Regions from separate parts of the Streptomyces sp. NPDC030809 genome, predicted to be linked through region 1. Evidence: riboswitches for the same ligand, from Rfam matches in the RefSeq annotation. Region 1 holds a riboswitch; each other region holds the start of a gene.

Evidence for each region. A riboswitch is a leader RNA that binds a small molecule or an ion and turns the genes downstream of it on or off. The one in region 1 is predicted to bind cobalamin.
Region 2: another riboswitch for cobalamin. It lies ahead of ACZ407_RS25105 (energy-coupling factor ABC transporter permease); the one in region 1 lies ahead of ACZ407_RS21750 (ribonucleoside-diphosphate reductase subunit alpha).
Region 3: another riboswitch for cobalamin. It lies ahead of ACZ407_RS19645 (cobalamin biosynthesis protein); the one in region 1 lies ahead of ACZ407_RS21750 (ribonucleoside-diphosphate reductase subunit alpha).

Annotation. Positions count from the first base shown of each region.
Region 1 covers NZ_JBVIDV010000016.1:98,047-104,060, reverse strand. Annotated here, with positions in the region: gene ACZ407_RS21760 (carbon starvation CstA family protein) at 1-1,069, shown strand, start outside; gene ACZ407_RS21755 (YbdD/YjiX family protein) at 1,066-1,260, shown strand; cobalamin riboswitch at 1,448-1,570, shown strand; gene ACZ407_RS21750 (ribonucleoside-diphosphate reductase subunit alpha) at 1,735-4,134, shown strand; gene ACZ407_RS21745 (ribonucleotide-diphosphate reductase subunit beta) at 4,134-5,150, shown strand; gene ACZ407_RS21740 (hypothetical protein) at 5,252-5,461, opposite strand; gene ACZ407_RS21735 (helix-turn-helix domain-containing protein) at 5,543-6,014, shown strand, end outside.
Region 2 covers NZ_JBVIDV010000020.1:79,573-85,586, reverse strand. Annotated here, with positions in the region: gene gcvH (glycine cleavage system protein GcvH) at 1-64, shown strand, start outside; gene glyA (serine hydroxymethyltransferase) at 84-1,340, shown strand; gene ACZ407_RS25115 (L-serine ammonia-lyase) at 1,671-3,053, shown strand; gene ACZ407_RS25110 (AMIN-like domain-containing (lipo)protein) at 3,569-4,114, shown strand; cobalamin riboswitch at 4,223-4,416, shown strand; gene ACZ407_RS25105 (energy-coupling factor ABC transporter permease) at 4,447-5,148, shown strand; gene ACZ407_RS25100 (energy-coupling factor ABC transporter substrate-binding protein) at 5,145-5,522, shown strand; gene cbiQ (cobalt ECF transporter T component CbiQ) at 5,526-6,014, shown strand, end outside.
Region 3 covers NZ_JBVIDV010000014.1:63,031-69,044, reverse strand. Annotated here, with positions in the region: gene ACZ407_RS19655 (putative cobaltochelatase) at 1-328, opposite strand, end outside; gene ACZ407_RS19650 (cobyric acid synthase) at 462-1,982, opposite strand; gene ACZ407_RS19645 (cobalamin biosynthesis protein) at 1,979-2,947, opposite strand; cobalamin riboswitch at 3,004-3,127, opposite strand; gene ACZ407_RS19640 (hypothetical protein) at 3,336-3,557, opposite strand; gene ACZ407_RS19635 (inorganic phosphate transporter) at 3,587-4,852, opposite strand; gene ACZ407_RS19630 (alpha/beta hydrolase) at 5,149-6,014, shown strand, end outside.

The sequences.
Region 1 (6,014 bases):
CTACGGGGCCATGCTCACGGAGTCCTTCGTCGCGGTCATGGCCGTCATCGCGGCCTGCATCATCGAGCCCGGCCTCTTCTTCGCCGTGAACTCCCCGCCGGGGGTCGTCGGCACCACCGTCGAGGCCGCCTCGCAGGCCGTCGGGAACTTCGGCTTCGCCCTCTCCGGGGCGGACCTGGCCCAGGCCGCCAAGGACGTGGAGGAGGCCACCCTGCTCTCCCGCACCGGCGGCGCCCCGACCTTCGCACTCGGAATGTCGGAGATCTTCTCGTCGGTGTTCGGCGGGTCCTCGATGAAGGCGTTCTGGTACCACTTCGCGATCATGTTCGAGGCCCTCTTCATCCTCACCACCCTCGACGCCGGCACCCGCGTGGGCCGCTTCATGCTCCAGGACACCCTGGGCAACGTGGCCAAGCCCTTCAAGCAGGTCAGCTGGAAGCCCGGCGTGTGGATCACCAGCGCGGTGGTCGTCGGGGCCTGGGGCTACTTCCTGTGGGTGGGCGTGAAGGACCCGCTGGGCGGCATCAACCAGCTCTTCCCGCTGTTCGGCATCGCGAACCAGCTGCTCGCCGCGGTGGCCCTGGCCGTCTGCACCACCCTGCTCGTGAAGTCCGGCCGGCTGAAGTGGGCCTGGGTCACCGGCGTGCCGCTCGCCTGGGACGCCGTGGTCACCCTCACCGCCAGCTGGCAGAAGGTGTTCTCCGAGGACCCGCGGGTGGGCTTCTTCGCCCAGCGCGACAAGTTCCAGGCGGGCATCGACGCCGACAAGGTGCTGCCGCCCGCCAAGACCATGGACGAGATGCACACCGTGGTCACCAACGCCACCGTGGACGGGGTCCTGTCCGCCCTCTTCGCCCTGCTGATCGTGGTCGTGCTGGCGGACGCCGCCCGGGTCTGCATCAAGGCCGTCCGCAGCCCGGAGTCGGTCCGGCTGCACGAGACCCCGTACACCCGCTCCGCGATCGTGGCCCCGGCCGGGCTCCTGCCCACCGAGGAGGAGCGGGCCGAACTGGCCGCCGCCGGCCTGGACTCGGGCGGGGGCCGGCAGCGGGAGTCCGTGGCGCCGTGAGCGCCCGCGCACTCCTCGCCCGGATCCGCTTCTACGTCCGCGAGTTCTCCGGCGAGGCGGCCTACGACCGTTACGTCGCCCACACCCGCGGACACGACCCGCAGGCGCCCGTCCTGAGCCGGCGGGCGTTCGAACGGGCCCGCACGGACGCCCGCGAGGGGGACCCCCGCGAGGGCTTCCGCTGCTGCTGAACCCCCTCCCCGCCCCGTACGAAGGGCCCCGCCGCACCCGGCGGGGCCCTTCGCCGTACCCGCCCCGAGCCGGTCAACGGGCCCTTCCGGAACAGGCCGTGCTCACGTACAGCCCCCAGGCGAAGGCGTAGCGCAATCAGCCGGACACAACATCTAGGGGGTCGCACACGAGGCTGCCCCCACATGTATGCTCGTCCTCGCTGTCGTCGCAGGGGAATCCGGTGGGAATCCGGAACTGTCCCGCAACGGTATGAGATGCACTGATCTGTGCGATGCGAGTCCGAAGACCTGCCGACAGCGCACCCGGGTCGACCGAGCCGGGTCCAGACACGTCCGGGTCTCGCGGGTTGGGCCGGCGGACGCCATGCGGAGACGCGCTGCCCGCCCTGCCACGGGCCGCCGCGCGCCCCCTTCCGCGTGCGCGCTCGCACCCCGCCCCGAAGGCAACGGGCCGAGCGAGGGAGAGCCCCCACCGTGACCATCGCGCCTTCCGCACCGCGCGCCGAGTCCGACCAGCCCGAGGCCGAAGGCCCCGGCGCCGCGCTGCTGCGCACCCTCACCGACCTCACCGCCGACCTGCCCGACACCGACCCCGGCCGGGTGGCCGCCGCCGCCCTGCGCGGCCGCAGCGCCGACGCGGACGAGGCCGAGCTGCGCGGGCTTGCCACCGAGGCGGCCGCGGGGCTCATCTCCGAGGACCCGGCGTACTCCAAGCTCGCCGCCCGCCTGCTCACCCTCGCCATCGCGGAGGAGGCCGCCGGTCAGGGCGCGACCTCCTTCTCGGCCTCCGTCGCCACCGGCCACGCCGAGGGCCTGATCGCCGACCGCACCGCGGAGTTCGTCCGCGCCCACGCGGCCCGGCTGGACGCCCTGGTCGAGCAGTCCCTCGCGGAGGGGGCCGACGACCGCTTCGGCTTCTTCGGCCTGCGCACCCTGCACAGCCGCTACCTGCTGCGCCACCCGATCACCCGGCAGGTCGTCGAGACCCCGCAGCACTTCATGCTGCGCGTGGCCTGCGGCCTGGCCGAGGACGAGTCGGTGCGCGCGGTGGAGGAGGTGGCCTCGCTGTACCGGCTGATGAGCCGCCTGGACTACCTGCCGTCCTCCCCCACCCTCTTCAACTCCGGCACCCGGCACCCGCAGATGTCCTCCTGCTACCTGCTGGACTCCCCGCTGGACGAGCTGGACTCGATCTACGACCGCTACCACCAGGTGGCGCGCCTGTCGAAGCACGCGGGCGGCATCGGCCTGTCCTACTCGCGCATCCGCGCCCGCGGTTCGCTGATCCGCGGCACCAACGGCCACTCCAACGGCATCGTCCCGTTCCTGAAGACCCTCGACGCCTCCGTGGCCGCGGTGAACCAGGGCGGCCGCCGCAAGGGCGCCGCCGCCGTGTACCTGGAGACCTGGCACGCGGACATCGAGGAGTTCCTGGAGCTGCGGGACAACACGGGCGAGGACGCCCGCCGCACCCACAACCTCAACCTCGCGCACTGGATCCCGGACGAGTTCATGCGCCGCGTGAACGCCGACGGCGAGTGGTCGCTGTTCTCCCCGTCCGACGTGCCCGAGCTGGTCGACCTGTACGGCGACGAGTTCGACGAGGCGTACCGCAAGGCCGAGGCGGCAGGCCTGGCCAAGAAGTCCATGCCGGCCCGCGAGCTGTACGGCCGCATGATGCGCACCCTCGCGCAGACCGGCCAGGGCTGGATGACGTTCAAGGACGCCTCCAACCGGACCGCGAACCAGACCGCCCTGCCCGGCAGCGTGGTCCACTCCTCCAACCTCTGCACCGAGATCATCGAGGTCACCGACGACGGCGAGACGGCCGTCTGCAACCTCGGCTCGGTCAACCTCGGCGCGTTCGTGGCCGACGGCGCGATGGACTGGGAGCGGCTGGACGAGACCGTCCGCACCGCCGTGACCTTCCTCGACCGGGTCGTGGACATCAACTTCTACCCGACCGAGCAGGCGGGCCGCTCCAACGCCCGCTGGCGGCCGGTGGGCCTGGGCGCCATGGGCCTCCAGGACGTGTTCTTCAAGCTGCGCCTGCCCTTCGACTCGGCCGAGGCGAAGGCCCTGTCCACGCAGATCGCCGAGCGCATCATGCTCGCCGCGTACGAGGCCTCCGCGGACCTCGCCGAGCGCAACGGCCCGGTGCCCGCGTGGGAGCAGACCCGTACCGCCCAGGGCGTCCTGCACCCGGACCACTACAACAGCGCGGCCGAGCGCCACTGGCCGGAGCGCTGGGAGGCGCTGCGCGCCCGCATCGCCGAGACCGGCATGCGCAACTCGCTGCTGCTGGCGATCGCGCCGACCGCCACGATCGCCTCGATCGCGGGCGTGTACGAGTGCATCGAGCCGCAGGTCTCCAACCTCTTCAAGCGCGAGACCCTCAGCGGTGAGTTCCTCCAGGTCAACGGCTACCTGGTCGAGGACCTCAAGAAGCTGGGCGTGTGGGACGCGCAGACCCGCGAGGCGCTGCGCGACGCCTCCGGCTCGGTGGCCGGCTTCGGCTGGATCCCGGCCGAGGTGCGCGAGCTGTACCGCACGGCGTGGGAGATCCCGCAGCGCGGCCTGATCGACATGGCGGCGGCCCGCACCCCGTACCTCGACCAGAGCCAGTCCCTGAACCTGTTCATGGAGACGCCCACCATCGGCAAGCTCAGCTCGATGTACGCGTACGCCTGGAAGCAGGGCCTGAAGACCACGTACTACCTGCGCTCGCGCCCGGCGACGAAGATCGCCCGCGCCGCGTCGGCCGCGTCCGCCGTCCCGGCCGCAGCCCCTGCGGCCCAGCTCCCCCAGGCGCTCGACGCCGAGGCGCTGGCCTGCTCCCTTGAGAACCCCGAGTCCTGCGAGGCCTGCCAGTAATGAGCACCACCCGTAAGCAGAACCTGCTCGACCCCGGCTTCGAGCTGACCCTGCGCCCGATGCGCTACCCGGACTTCTACGAGCGCTACCGGGACGCGATCAAGAACACCTGGACCGTGGAGGAGGTCGATCTCCACTCGGACGTGGCCGACCTCGCGAAGCTGACGCCGGCCGAGCAGCACATGATCGGCCGCCTGGTCGCGTTCTTCGCCACCGGCGACTCGATCGTGGCGAACAACCTGGTCCTGACGCTGTACAAGCACATCAACTCCCCGGAGGCGCGCCTGTACCTGTCGCGCCAGCTGTTCGAGGAGGCCGTGCACGTCCAGTTCTACCTGACGCTGCTCGACACCTACCTGCCCGATCCGGAGGACCGCGCGGCGGCCTTCGCGGCGGTCGAGAACATCCCCTCCATCCGCGAGAAGGCGCAGTTCTGCTTCAAGTGGATGGACTCGGTCGAGAAGATCGACCGGCTGGAGACGCAGGCCGACCGCCGGCGCTTCCTGCTGAACCTGATCTGCTTCGCCGCGTGCATCGAGGGCCTGTTCTTCTACGGCGCCTTCGCGTACGTGTACTGGTTCCGGTCGCGCGGCCTGCTGCACGGCCTGGCCACCGGCACCAACTGGGTGTTCCGCGACGAGACCATGCACATGAACTTCGCGTTCGAGGTCGTGGACACGGTCCGCAAGGAGGAGCCCGAGCTCTTCGACGACGAGCTGCGGCAGCAGGTCACGGACATGCTGAAGGAGGCCGTCGAGGCGGAGCTGCAGTTCGGCCGCGACCTGTGCGGCGACGGCCTGCCCGGCATGAACACCGAGTCGATGCGCGAGTACCTCCAGTGCGTCGCCGACCAGCGCCTGGTGCGCCTCGGCTTCGCCCCGGTCTACGGCTCGGAGAACCCGTTCTCCTTCATGGAGCTCCAGGGCGTCCAGGAGCTGACGAACTTCTTCGAGCGCCGCCCGTCGGCGTACCAGGTGGCCGTCGAGGGCACCGTGGACCTCGACGAGGACTTCTAGGAGTTCCGCGGGACCCCTTGTGCACCGCCGATGCCGCTTCCGGACCGTGGGTCCGGGGGCGGCATCGCCGCGTCCGGGCGGGGTTCCCGTCGCGCGGCCCGTCAGCCGCCCGCGGCGTGCCGGACGGCGATGCGGGGCCGGCGGCGGCCGGTCTCCGTCGCGCAGTTCCCGGCGGCGATGCGCTCGGCGCGCAGGGAGGCCGCGCGCAGCTGCCGGTCGATGCGGCGGTCGCGGAGGGTTCCGTACAGGGCGGGGCCGAGGAGCAGGGCGGCGGCGGACAGGACGGCGAGGTAGTTCAGGAACGTGCTCATGGCTCCACTCTCGTGGGGCCGTCGCCTTCCCGGCAGTGGCAGGACTGTCATGAAACAACGAATTGCTGCCACACTGGAGGCATGCTGAACAACGTGGCCGTGGCCGTCGTGAACGGGGTCGCCCCCTTCGAGCTCGGGGTCTTCTGCGAGGTCTTCGGCATCGACCGCAGCGAGATGGGACTGCCGGTGTACGACTTCGCCGTGTGCGCCGCCGAGCCGGGCCCGGAGCCGCTCACGGTCGGCGCCGGCGCCTTCCGGGTGCTCGCCCCGCACGGGCTGGAGCGCCTCGCCGAAGCGGACCTGGTCTGCCTGCCCGCCGACCGGGAGGCACCGGTGCGCGACTACCCCGAACCCCTGCTGGAGGCGGTCCGCGCCGCCGTGGACCGCGGCGCCCGCGTCCTGAGCGTGTGCAGCGGCGCGTTCGTCCTGGGGGCGGCCGGGCTGCTCGACGGACGCCGCTGCACGACCCACTGGATGCACGCCCAGGCCCTGGCCCGGCGCTTCCCCCGGGCCCTGGTGGACCCGGACGTGCTCTACGTGGACGAAGGCCCGG
Region 2 (6,014 bases), on a different contig from region 1:
GCGCGTCACGGACGAGCCGGGCGACCTGCTCACCGCCGACGAGTACACCGAGCTCGCGGGCTGACCGAGACCAGGGAGAACCCATGTCCGTTCTGAACACTCCGCTCCACGAGCTGGACCCGGACGTCGCGGCCGCCGTCGACGCCGAGCTGCTCCGCCAGCAGTCCACCCTCGAAATGATCGCGTCGGAGAACTTCGCTCCGGTCGCCGTCATGGAGGCCCAGGGCTCGGTCCTGACCAACAAGTACGCCGAGGGCTACCCGGGCCGCCGCTACTACGGCGGCTGCGAGCACGTCGACGTGGTCGAGCAGATCGCGATCGACCGCATCAAGGCGCTCTTCGGGGCCGAGGCCGCCAACGTGCAGCCCCACTCGGGTGCGCAGGCCAACGCCGCCGCGATGTTCGCGCTGCTGAAGCCGGGCGACACGATCATGGGCCTGAACCTGGCCCACGGCGGTCACCTGACCCACGGCATGAAGATCAACTTCTCCGGCAAGCTCTACAACGTGGTCCCGTACCACGTGGGCGAGGACGGCCAGGTCGACATGGCCGAGGTCGAGCGCCTCGCCAAGGAGTCCAAGCCGCAGCTGATCGTCGCCGGCTGGTCCGCGTACCCGCGCCAGCTGGACTTCGCCGCCTTCCGCCGCATCGCGGACGAGGTCGGCGCGTACCTGATGGTCGACATGGCGCACTTCGCCGGCCTGGTGGCCGCGGGCCTGCACCCGAACCCGGTGCCGCACGCCCACGTGGTCACCACCACCACGCACAAGACCCTCGGCGGTCCGCGCGGCGGCGTGATCCTGTCCACGCAGGAGCTGGCCAAGAAGATCAACTCCGCGGTCTTCCCGGGTCAGCAGGGCGGCCCGCTGGAGCACGTGATCGCGGCCAAGGCCGTGTCCTTCAAGGTCGCGGGCTCCCCCGAGTTCAAGGAGCGCCAGGAGCGCACCCTGGCCGGCGCGAAGATCATCGCCGAGCGCCTGGTCCAGGACGACGTCAAGGCCGTGGGCGTGGACGTCCTCTCCGGCGGCACCGACGTGCACCTGGTCCTGGTGGACCTGCGCAACTCGGAGCTGGACGGCCAGCAGGCCGAGGACCGCCTCCACGAGATCGGCATCACGGTCAACCGGAACGCCATCCCGAACGACCCGCGGCCGCCGATGGTCACCTCGGGTCTGCGGATCGGCACCCCGGCCCTGGCCACCCGCGGTTTCGGCGCCGAGGACTTCACCGAGGTCGCCGACATCATCGCCGAGGCCCTGAAGCCCTCGTACGACGGCGAGGCCCTGAAGGCGCGCGTCTCGGCCCTGGCCGCGAAGCACCCGCTGTACCCCTCGCTGTAAGCGGACCCGCCGCTCCGTGCGGCACGTGAGCGGGCCCGGCCTTCCCTTTCCACAGGCCGGGCCCTTCTCATGCCCGCGGACCGGTGACACCGCGTCCCCCTGCGGCACCCCCTCGTGTCCGTCCCCGGCCGCGGCCGCAGCCCTGCTGGAGGGTGAGCCGACTCACGCCGGAGCGGGCCCCCTCCGCCCGGCCGGGCAGACGAACCGTTCACCTCGGCGCGATACGCTCGTCTGCCGGACAAACTCCACCGAAACACCCTTCACCCCCGCCCCTCCCGCTCCGCCCTCCTGCCCCCTCCCCACCCACGAGCTGACAAGGAAGTCGCCACCGTGGCCATCTCCGTCTTCGATCTCTTCTCCATCGGTATCGGCCCCTCCTCGTCCCACACCGTGGGCCCCATGCGGGCGGCCCGCATGTTCGTCAACCGCCTGAAGAAGGACGGCGTCCTCGCCCAGACCGCGTCCGTGCGGGCCGAGCTGTTCGGCTCCCTCGGCGCCACCGGCCACGGACACGGCACCCCCAAGGCCGTCCTGCTCGGCCTCGAAGGCCACTCGCCCCGGACGGTCGACGTGGAGAAGGCGGACGAGGAGGTCGAGCGGATCCGGCAGAGCGGCCGGCTGCGCCTGCTCGGGGCGGAGATAGGGGACGTCCACGAGATCGCCTTCGACGAGCCCAGCCAGCTGATCCTGCACCGCCGCCGCTCCCTGCCGTACCACGCGAACGGCATGACCCTCTTCGCGTACGACGAGACCGGCGCCCCGCTGCTGGAGAAGACGTACTACTCGGTCGGCGGCGGCTTCGTCGTGGACGAGGACGCGGTCGGCGAGGACCGGATCAAGCTCGACGACACCGTGCTGAAGTACCCCTTCCGCACCGGCGACGAGATGCTGCGCCTCACCAAGGAGACCGGCCTGTCGATCTCCGCGCTGATGCTGGAGAACGAGAAGGCCTGGCGCACCGAGGAGGAGATCCGCGAGGGCCTGCTGGAGATCTGGCGGGTCATGCAGGCCTGCGTGCAGCGCGGCATCTCCCGCGAGGGCATCCTCCCCGGCGGCCTGCGCGTCAGGCGCCGCGCCGCCTCCACCGCCCGCCAGCTGCGCACCGAGGGCGACCCGATGCTGCACCGCAGCGAGTGGACGACCATCTACGCGATGGCCGTGAACGAGGAGAACGCGGCCGGCGGCCGGGTCGTGACCGCGCCCACCAACGGCGCGGCGGGGGTCCTGCCGGCGGTCCTGCACTACTACGTGAACTTCGTGCCCGGCGCCGACGAGGACGGCGTGGTCCGCTTCCTCCTGGCCGCCGGCGCGATCGGCATGCTGTTCAAGGAGAACGCCTCGATCTCCGGCGCCGAGGTCGGCTGCCAGGGCGAGGTCGGCTCGGCCTGCTCGATGGCGGCCGGCGCCCTCGCCGAGGTGCTGGGGGGCACCCCGGAGCAGGTGGAGAACGCCGCCGAGATCGGCATGGAGCACAACCTGGGCCTGACCTGCGACCCGGTCGGCGGCCTGGTGCAGATCCCGTGCATCGAGCGCAACGGCATGGCGGCGGTCAAGGCCGTCACCGCGGCCCGCATGGCGATGCGCGGGGACGGCAGCCACAAGGTCTCCCTCGACAAGGTCATCAAGACCATGAAGCAGACCGGCGACGACATGAAGGTCAAGTACAAGGAGACGGCGCGCGGCGGCCTGGCCGTCAACGTCATCGAGTGCTGATCCCGCCGCACCCCGGGCCGGCCGCCTGAAACGCCCCGCCCCCGCCAGGCCACGGCCGCGCAGGGGCGGGGCGCTGACCGCCAACGCCGCCATCCGGCGGGCGGGGCCGCCCCCGGCGCAGGGGTCGGGGCCGCTCCGGCCGTGCCGGGCACCGCGGCCCGGAGCGCGGCGACCGCCGCCCTGCCGGACGTGCTCTGGTACGCGCTGTGGGACGAGGACAGGACGACCACGCGGACTGGCCCTGGAACCCGGCGCTGTACACCGGCCACCGGCGGGCCCACCAGTACGGGGTGAACAGCAGGGAGACCCGGGCGGGGTACACCCTGACCGCGGACCGCGGCGACCGGGACGCCCCGGTCGCCGTGATCGCCCGCGACGGCCGCCGGGCCGGGCGCCTCGGGGCCCGCAGGCCCGCGCTCCGGGATCCATCACCCGAACGGTGCAACCGTCCGGGGGCGGGGGATGTCTCCTCTGGTGACAGCACTGTCCCCGCCTCAGGAGATCCGGGGGTCGAAATGACTCACCGTTCCATCCGCCGTCAGCGTCTCGTGGCCGTGGCCACGGGAGTGCTGCTGACCGCCGGCGCCGCGCTCGCGGCCCCGGTTTCCGCCGCCGCCGCACCGGCCGCGGCACCGAGTGCGCACAAGCCCGTCCCGACGACCCAGACCCCGCAGGTGGTCAACGCCCGCTACGCGGCGCACTGCACCTTCGACCGGGTCGTCGTCGACATCAAGGGGTACATCCCGCCCGTCACCGTCAAGCGGGTCGCCGAACTGCGGTACGACGGCTCCGGCCGGAAGGTCCCGCTGCCCGGCCGCCACTTCCTGGAGATCCGGATGCACCCGGCCCAGGGCCACGACGACGACGGGCAGCCGGTCTACAAGGGCCCCCGCCTCAAGAAGCTGAACCTGCCCAAGCTGAAGGGGATCGCCCTCACCGGCGACTTCGAGGGGTACGTGACCTTCGGGACCGCGTTCAACACCCGGCCCGAGTACAAGACGTTCAAGCTCCACAACCCGGAGCGCTGGGTCATGGACGTCAAGCACGCCAACGTCTGCTGACGCCGGCGGGCGGAGGCCGGCGACGGCCCGGCGAGGGGGCGGCGGTCCGGACGGGCCGCCGCCCCCTCCCCCGTCCGGGGCCGGGTTGTACGTGCCGGATCGGGGCGACTAGGGTCATCTGGCCTTGGTGTACGGGAAACCGGTGGGAAACCGGTGCGGCCCTCGCCACTGTGATCGGGAAGTCCGGCTCCACTCCTGCGGGAAGCCACTGGGCTGCTGCGGGAGACCGCACGGCCCGGGAAGGCGGAGCCAGGGCGGCAGTACCCGTGAGCCAGGAGACCGGCCGGGGCGCGCTGTCCATCCACGAGGTGCTGGAGAGGTCTTCCCCACTCATGCATATAGCCGAGGGGTTCCTGCCCCCGCTGCACGCGGCCGCCTGGGGCGCCGCATCGGCCCCCTTCGTCGTCCACGGCGTCCGGGCCCTGACCCGCGAGGTCAGGGCGAACCCCGAGAGCACGTTGCTGCTGGGGGCCTCCGGCGCCTTCACGTTCGTGCTCTCGGCCCTGAAGATCCCCTCGGTGACGGGCAGTTGCTCGCACCCGACCGGGACCGGCCTGGGCGCGGTGCTGTTCCGGCCGCCCGTCATGGCGGTACTGGGCACGATCACCCTGCTGTTCCAGGCCCTGCTGCTGGCCCACGGCGGCCTGACCACCCTCGGCGCGAACGTCTTCTCGATGGCGATCGCGGGCCCTTGGGCCGGGTACGCGGCCTACCGGCTGCTGCGCCGGGCCGGGGCGCCGCTCATGGTCGCGGTGTTCTCCGGCGCCTTCTTCGCCGACCTGGTCACCTACTGCGTGACCAGCGTGCAGCTGGCGCTGGCCTTCCCGGACCCGGGCACCGGGTTCCCCGGCGCGCTGGCGAAGTTCGGCGGCATCTTCGCGGTGACGCAGATCCCGCTGGCGGTGAGCGAGGGGCTGTTGACGGTCCTGGTGATGCGGCTGCTGACGCAGTCCAGCAAGGCCGATCTGACCCGGCTCGGGGTGCTGGGGGCACCGGCCGGTTCCGCGACCGGTCCGGAGGTGGCGGCGCGATGAGCAGGAACGCACGGATCAACACCCTCCTGCTGCTGCTGGTGGCGGCGCTCGCCGTGCTGCCGCTCGCGCTGGGCCTCGGCGAGGGCAAGGAGGAGCCGTTCACCGGCGCCGACGCGCAGGCCGAGGCGGCCATCACCGAGCTCGACCCCGGCTACGAGCCCTGGTTCTCCCCGCTGTACGAACCGCCGTCCGGGGAGGTCGAGTCGGCGCTGTTCGCCCTCCAGGCGGCGCTGGGCGCGGGGGTGCTCGCGTACTACTTCGGACTGCGGCGCGGCCGCCGCCAGGGCGAGGCCCGCGCGGCGGCGGCCGCGGGTTCCGGCGCCCCGTCCGGCGCGGACGCCCCCGCGGACGGTGCACCGGGCGCGGGGTCCTAGCCGGTGCTGCCCATCGACGCGGCCGCGCACGGCAGCCGCTGGCGGGGCCGGCACCCGCTGGAGAAGGCGCTGCTCGGGCTGGGGCTGACGGTGGCGGCCCTGTGCCTGCCGCCGTGGCCCGGCGGCCCGCTGGTGGCCGCCGCCACCCTGGGCGTGCTGCTCGGCCCCGCCGGGGTGGCGCCGCGGCAGCTGTGGCGGGCCTTCCGGATCCCGCTGGGCTTCTGCTTCACGGGCGCGCTCCCCCTGCTGGTGCAGGTCGGCGGCCCGGCGGGGCTGCTCGCCCCGGCCCCCGACGGCCTGCGGCAGGCGGCCGAGCTGCTGCTGCGGACCTCGGCGGGCTCCTTGGGCGTGCTGCTGTTCGCGTTCACCACCCCGGTGTCGGACGTCCTGCCGCGGCTGGTGCGGGCCGGGGTGCCCGCCCCCGTGGTGGACGTGGCGCTGGTCATGTACCGGATCGGCTTCCTGCTGCTGGACTCGCTGGCCCAGGTCCGG
Region 3 (6,014 bases), on a different contig from region 1:
TGTCGAGGGCACCGACGAGCCGGTCCTCGGAGGCGCCGATGGGGAGTTCCACCATCCGCGCGGGTCGGGCACTGCCCTCGACGCCCTCGTGCGGGCCGTCCGGGCACTGCGGATCGGGCCCGCCCGGGTCGCAGCTGAACCGGCAGCCGGTCACGACCGGGACCGGGGGCAGCAGCGCGGAAAGGGCGCGCACGGCCGTGCTTTTGGCCGTGCCCTTCTCCCCGCGTACGAGCACCCCGCCGACTGCCGGGCTCACGGCATTCAGCAGCAGGGCCAGCCGCAGGTCCTGCTGACCGACCACCGCGGTGAACGGATAGGGCGTGCTCACAGCTTCACTCCTTCATCCCACATCTCCAGCCCGGCCGGAACATCCGGCTCCGCGGCAACTCCCAGCCCCGCCGGCGCTCGGGGCGCGGGGTCCGGGGCAGAGCCCCGGGGGCGCGGTGGCGCCTCGCGCGCGCTCACGGCGCCCCCGGCGGTACGAACGGGAGCCCCGCCGGGGCCCCCGACTCGATCAGCCGCAGCAGCGCATCCGTGTCGGCGTGCTCCTCGATCAGGTCGCCCAGCAGGTCGAGCTGCTCCTCCCGCAGCGTCCCGAAGGACGTGTCGGGAGCCGGCACGAACCGGCGCCCGGCGGCGGCCGCGACCTCGCGCAGGAAGGCCCGGCGGAAGCCGTCGCTCTCCAGCGAGCCGTGCCAGTGCGTCCCCCACACCGAGCCCACCCGGCACCCGTCCAGGAACGGCTCGCCGCCCCGGACCTCGGCCACGCCGTGGTGGATCTCGTACCCCTCGACGGGCTCCCCGAGCGCCTCGCCCACCGGTCGCGCCAGGGTCTTCTCCACGGCGAACCGGACGGAGACCGGGAGCAGCCCCAGGCCCGGCACCGTGCCGGCCCGGGACTCCACCTCGTCCTCGATCACCTCGCCCAGGGCCTGGAACCCGCCGCAGATGCCGAGCACCGGCCGCCCCTCGGCGGCCCGCCGGGCCAGCGCGTCCGCCAGCCCGCGCTCGCGCAGCCACTCCAGGGCCTTCACCGTGCCGCGGGTGCCCGGCACGACGGCCAGGTCGGCGTCCGCCAGCTCCTCGGGGCGGTCCACGAACCGCACCACCACGCCGGGCTCGGCGGCCAGCGCGTCCACATCGGTGAAGTTGGACATCAGCGGCACCGCGCACACCGCGACCCGCAGCACGTCCTCGCCGACCGGCGGCGCGACCGCGGACTCGCGCACGGCCCCGCGCAGCGAGACCCGCAGCCCGTCCTCCTCGTCGATGCCCAGCCCGTGCCGGAAGGGCAGCACCCCGAAGGTCTCGCGGCCGGTGAGCCCGCGCAGCATCTCCAGGCCGGGTTCCAGCAGGGTCACATCCCCGCGGAACTTGTTCACCAGGTAGCCGGCGACCAGTTCCTGGTCCGCGGGGCTCAGCAGCGCCGTCGTACCGAAGAAGGAGGCGAAGACCCCGCCCTTGTCGATGTCCCCGACGACCACGACGGGGAACCGCGCGGCGCGCGCGATGCCCATGTTCACGATGTCGGTCCGGCGCAGGTTGATTTCGGCCGGGCTGCCCGCCCCCTCGCAGATCACTGCGTCATACGTGCCCCGGAGCTGCGCCAGGCAGTCCGTGACCACGCCGAGGAGCTGCTCCTGCCGCCCGCCGTGGTAGCCGCGCGCGCTCATCTCGCCGACCGGCTTGCCCAGCAGCACCACCTGGCTGCTGCGGTCGCTGCCCGGCTTGAGCAGCACCGGGTTCATCAGCGCGGTCGGCTCCACCCGGGCCGCCTGGGCCTGCATCGCCTGGGCCCGGCCGATCTCTGCGCCCTCGCGGGTCACGAAGGAGTTGAGCGACATGTTCTGGGCCTTGAAGGGGGCCACCTTGACCCCCTGGCGGGCCAGCCAGCGGCAGATGCCCGCGGTGACCACGCTCTTGCCCGCGTCCGAGGTGGTGCCGGCGACCAGCAGACCGCCCCCCAGTGCCCCCGTGCTCATCGGCGTCCCTTCCGTGCGTAGGAGACGAGCGAGCGGCCCGCCACGCAGGCGCCCAGCGCGAGCCAGGTCACCCGCCGGGAGAGCCGTACCGCCCGTTCGATGTCGGCGACTTCGACCGGCCGGCCCGCCGCGCCGTTGAGCACCGCCCGGTGCTCGACCCGGCCCGCATACGCGAGGGTGCCGCCCATCCGGACGCCGAGGGCGCCGGCGAAGGCGGACTCCACCGGGCCGGCGTTGGGGCTCGGGTGCTTGTGCGCGTCGGCCCGCCAGGCCCGGACCGCCCCCCGACGGTCCGGGCCCGCCAGTACGGCCGCGGCCGCGGTGAGCCGGGCGCCCGGCCAGCCGGCCAGGTCGTCCAGGCGGGCGGAGGCCCAGCCGTAGCGCAGGTACCGGGGGGACTTGTGGCCGACCATCGCGTCGAGCGTGTTGACGGCGCGGAAGGCGAGCAGTCCGGGGACCCCGCCGAGGGCTCCCCACACGAGTGCGCCGACCACGGCGTCGGAGGTGTTCTCGGCCACGGACTCGACCACGGCGCGCGCGATCTGCTGCTCGTCGAGGGAGTGCGGGTCGCGCCCGCACAGGTGCGGCAGCCGCTCCCGGGCCACCTCCCCGTCCCCGGCCGCCAGCGCCCCGCCGATGGCCCGGGCCTCCCGGCCCAGCGAGGTGCCGCCGACGACGGTCCAGGTGGCGGCGGCGGTCAGGGCGATCCGCAGGGCGGCCGGCCGGCGGCGCACGGCGCGGGCGCCCAGTGCTCCGAGGGCGGCCGCGCCCCCGGCGCAGACCAGGGTGTGCAGGGCGCCGCGGGCGCGCTGCTCGTGGGGCGCGTCCTTCCACAGGACGCCTTCCACGGCGGCGGCGGCACGGCCGAAAGCGGCGACGGGGTGCCCGCGGCGCGGATCGCCCAGGATCCGGTCGCCGATCAGCCCGGCCGCCGCGCCGTACGCGAAAACGCGATCGGCACGCATGGCGTGTATGTCCTCACTCAGGGTCCGCGCCCTGGTTCGACGTGACCGGCGGTGAGAGTCTCCTGGCTCCCGGATCGGCTGTTCCCCCGGCCTTCCAGCCCCGCGGGGCCGTGACGCACGGTGGGGGAGAGCTCCCCGGTGACAGTGGCGGGACCGCGCCGGATTCGCACCGGACTTCCTCTCCTGCCGCCGTGTTGGCCCGGGCAGTCCACCACGCACCGCAATGGCCCGTCAACTCGCCGTTGACCTGCGAAGGCGCAGTGTGCGCAGGCCCACAGCCGGACCGCGGCCGGACGGCGACGGGGGCGCACACCGGCCCTGCGGTGCGCTCCCCGCGGGTACGCGAAAGCTCCCCCGGAGGAGTCCTCAGGGGGAGCTTCCGCGGTCGTCAGCTGACGATCAGGTAGATCCCGTAGGCCACGGCCGCGGCGCAGAGCGCGAAGGCGGCGTAGGCACCGGTGCGGGCGACGGTGGCGGTGCCGCCCTGCTCGACGGCGGCCTCGTGCTTCGAGAGGCCGACGAGGCCGATGGTGAAGAGGGCCACGAGGGCCACGGTGGCGCCGAGGCTGACTCCGAAGACGGAGCCGAGAGCTGCCCAGTCGATCTTCATGCTGCTGATCCTCTGTTCTGGTCCGGCCGTCAGACCGCGGCGGCCGGGGCGGCCGGGGTCTCGCCGTGGGCGGGGGCCGGGGCCGGGATGGTGGCCTTCAGGTCCTCGTCGGTGACGGCGGCGGTGGTGCCCGCCGGGGGCGGGGTGACGGCCGCGATGGCGGTGGTGACCACGCCGGGGGTCTCGTCGTCCGTGTCGGTGTCGTTCACGTTGTGGTGGTCGACGACCTGGCGGCGCGAGATCCGCCAGATGGCGAAGCAGGAGCCGACGAGGAAGACGGTGACGGCGATGACGCCGATGTCACCCGTGCGCATGACCAGCTCGGCACCGGCGGAGACCAGGGCCGCGGCCGGCAGGGTCAGGCCCCACGCGACGAACATGCGGGTGGCGGTGGACCAGCGGACCACGCCGCCCTTGCGGCCGAGGCCGGCGCCCATGACCGCACCGGAGCAGGAGTGGGTGGTGGAGAGGGAGAAGCCCAGGTTCGAGGAGGCGAGGATGACCGTCGCGGCCGAGGTCTGGGCGGCGAAGCCCTGCTGCGGCTGGAGGTCGGTCAGGCCCTTGCCCATGGTGCGGATGATGCGCCAGCCGCCCAGGTACGTGCCCATGGCGATCGCGAGACCGGCGGACAGGATGACCCAGACCGGCGGGTTCGCGTCGGGCGCGATGGCGCCGCCGGCGATGAGCGCCAGGGTGATGATGCCCATGGTCTTCTGCGCGTCGTTGGTGCCGTGCGCGAGGGAGACGAGGCCGGCCGAGGCGATCTGCCCGGCCCGGTAGCCCTTGGCGGAGGTCTTCTCGCCGACCTTGCCGCCGAACAGGTAGGTGACCCTGGTGGCCAGCATCGCTGCCACGCCGGCGACGACCGGGGCGGCCACGGCCGGGATGAGCACCTTGGTGACGAGGGTGTCGCCGTTGACGGCGCCGAGGCCCGCGGAGGCGACGGCCGCACCGATCAGGCCGCCCATCAGGGCGTGCGAGGAGCTGGAGGGCAGGCCCACCAGCCAGGTGACGAGGTTCCAGAGGATCGCGCCCACGAGGGCGGCGAAGATCACCTCTGGCTGAATGCCCTCCTCGTTGACCAGGCCCTTGGAGATCGTCTTGGCGACCTCCACGGACATGAACGCGCCGACGAGGTTGAGCACGGCGGACATGGCCACCGCCGTCTTGGGCTTGAGAGCGCCGGTCGAGATGGTGGTGGCCATCGCGTTGGCAGTGTCGTGGAAACCGTTCGTGAAATCGAACACGAGAGCGGTGACGATCACGATCCCGAGGAGAAGCGTTATGTGCTCCATTTACCCAGGCTTCTGTTTGAGGTCAGTGGCACGGCGACCGTAGGCAACCTGAGTGAACAGAAGATGAACTGGGACGGGCGGCTCGGTGTACCGATTCGGAGGCCGACCCCTCCCTCCCTGGGCGATTCGATCGGAATCCCTCCCTTTCCCCCGTGTTTGTGCAGGTCAGGCGCAGGTAAACGGAATGCAACCGGAAGGCTTCGGGGGGTGTTCCGACGGGATCGGCGGCTGCTCCGGGGAGACCGGGATCACTCCGCGGACTGGCCGGTCCGACCGGCCCGCCCGACACTGGAGCCGTGCGCACCGCTACAGCGACGGCAGCGGCCGTCACGACCCTGATCGGAGCCGGAGCGGCCGCGGTCGCCGCCGGCCGGTTCGCCGGGGACGCCGCCCTGCGGCCCGCTCCCGGCCGGCCCCTGCCCGGCGGGCCCCGGCTGAGCGTCCACTCCGCCGCCGACGGGCGAGTGGCCCTCACCCGCTCCCTGACCGCACTGCTCCCCGGGGTCTACGGACTCGACGCCCCGGGGGTGCACGCCGTGGTCGGCCCCGTGCTCGCCGACGCCCCGCACGACCCGGACACCGTCGTCCGCCGGCTCCTGCGCGTCACCCACGGCCGCCTCGAACCGGGCACCCGGGTACGGCTCACCCCGCAGCTCCACCTCGGCGACCCGCGCAGCGCACTCGGCCTCGACCACGCCGACGTGGACGTGCCCGGGGAGCTGGGCGCCATGCCCGCGTGGTTCGTCCCCGCCGCCCGCCGGACCTGGGTGATCGCGGTGCACGGGCTGGGCACCACCCGCGAGCACCCCATGAACCTCATGCCCTTCCTGCACCGGCACCGGCTGCCGGTCCTCGCCCTCGCCTACCGCAACGACCTCGGGGCCCCGGCCTCCCCGGACGGCCTCGGCCACCTCGGCGAATCGGAATGGCGGGACCTCGACGCCGCGATCCGCTACGCCGTCCGCTTCGGCGCCGAGCGGGTCGTCCTGCACGGCTGGTCCACCGGGGCCGCGATGGCCCTGCACGCCGCGTCCCGCTCCGCCCTGCGCGACCGCATCGCCGGGATGGTCCTCGACTCGCCCGTCCTCGACTGGCACCTGACCCTGCGCGCCCTGGCCGCCGCCCGGCGCACCCCGGCCCCGCTCGTCCCGCTCGCCGTCCG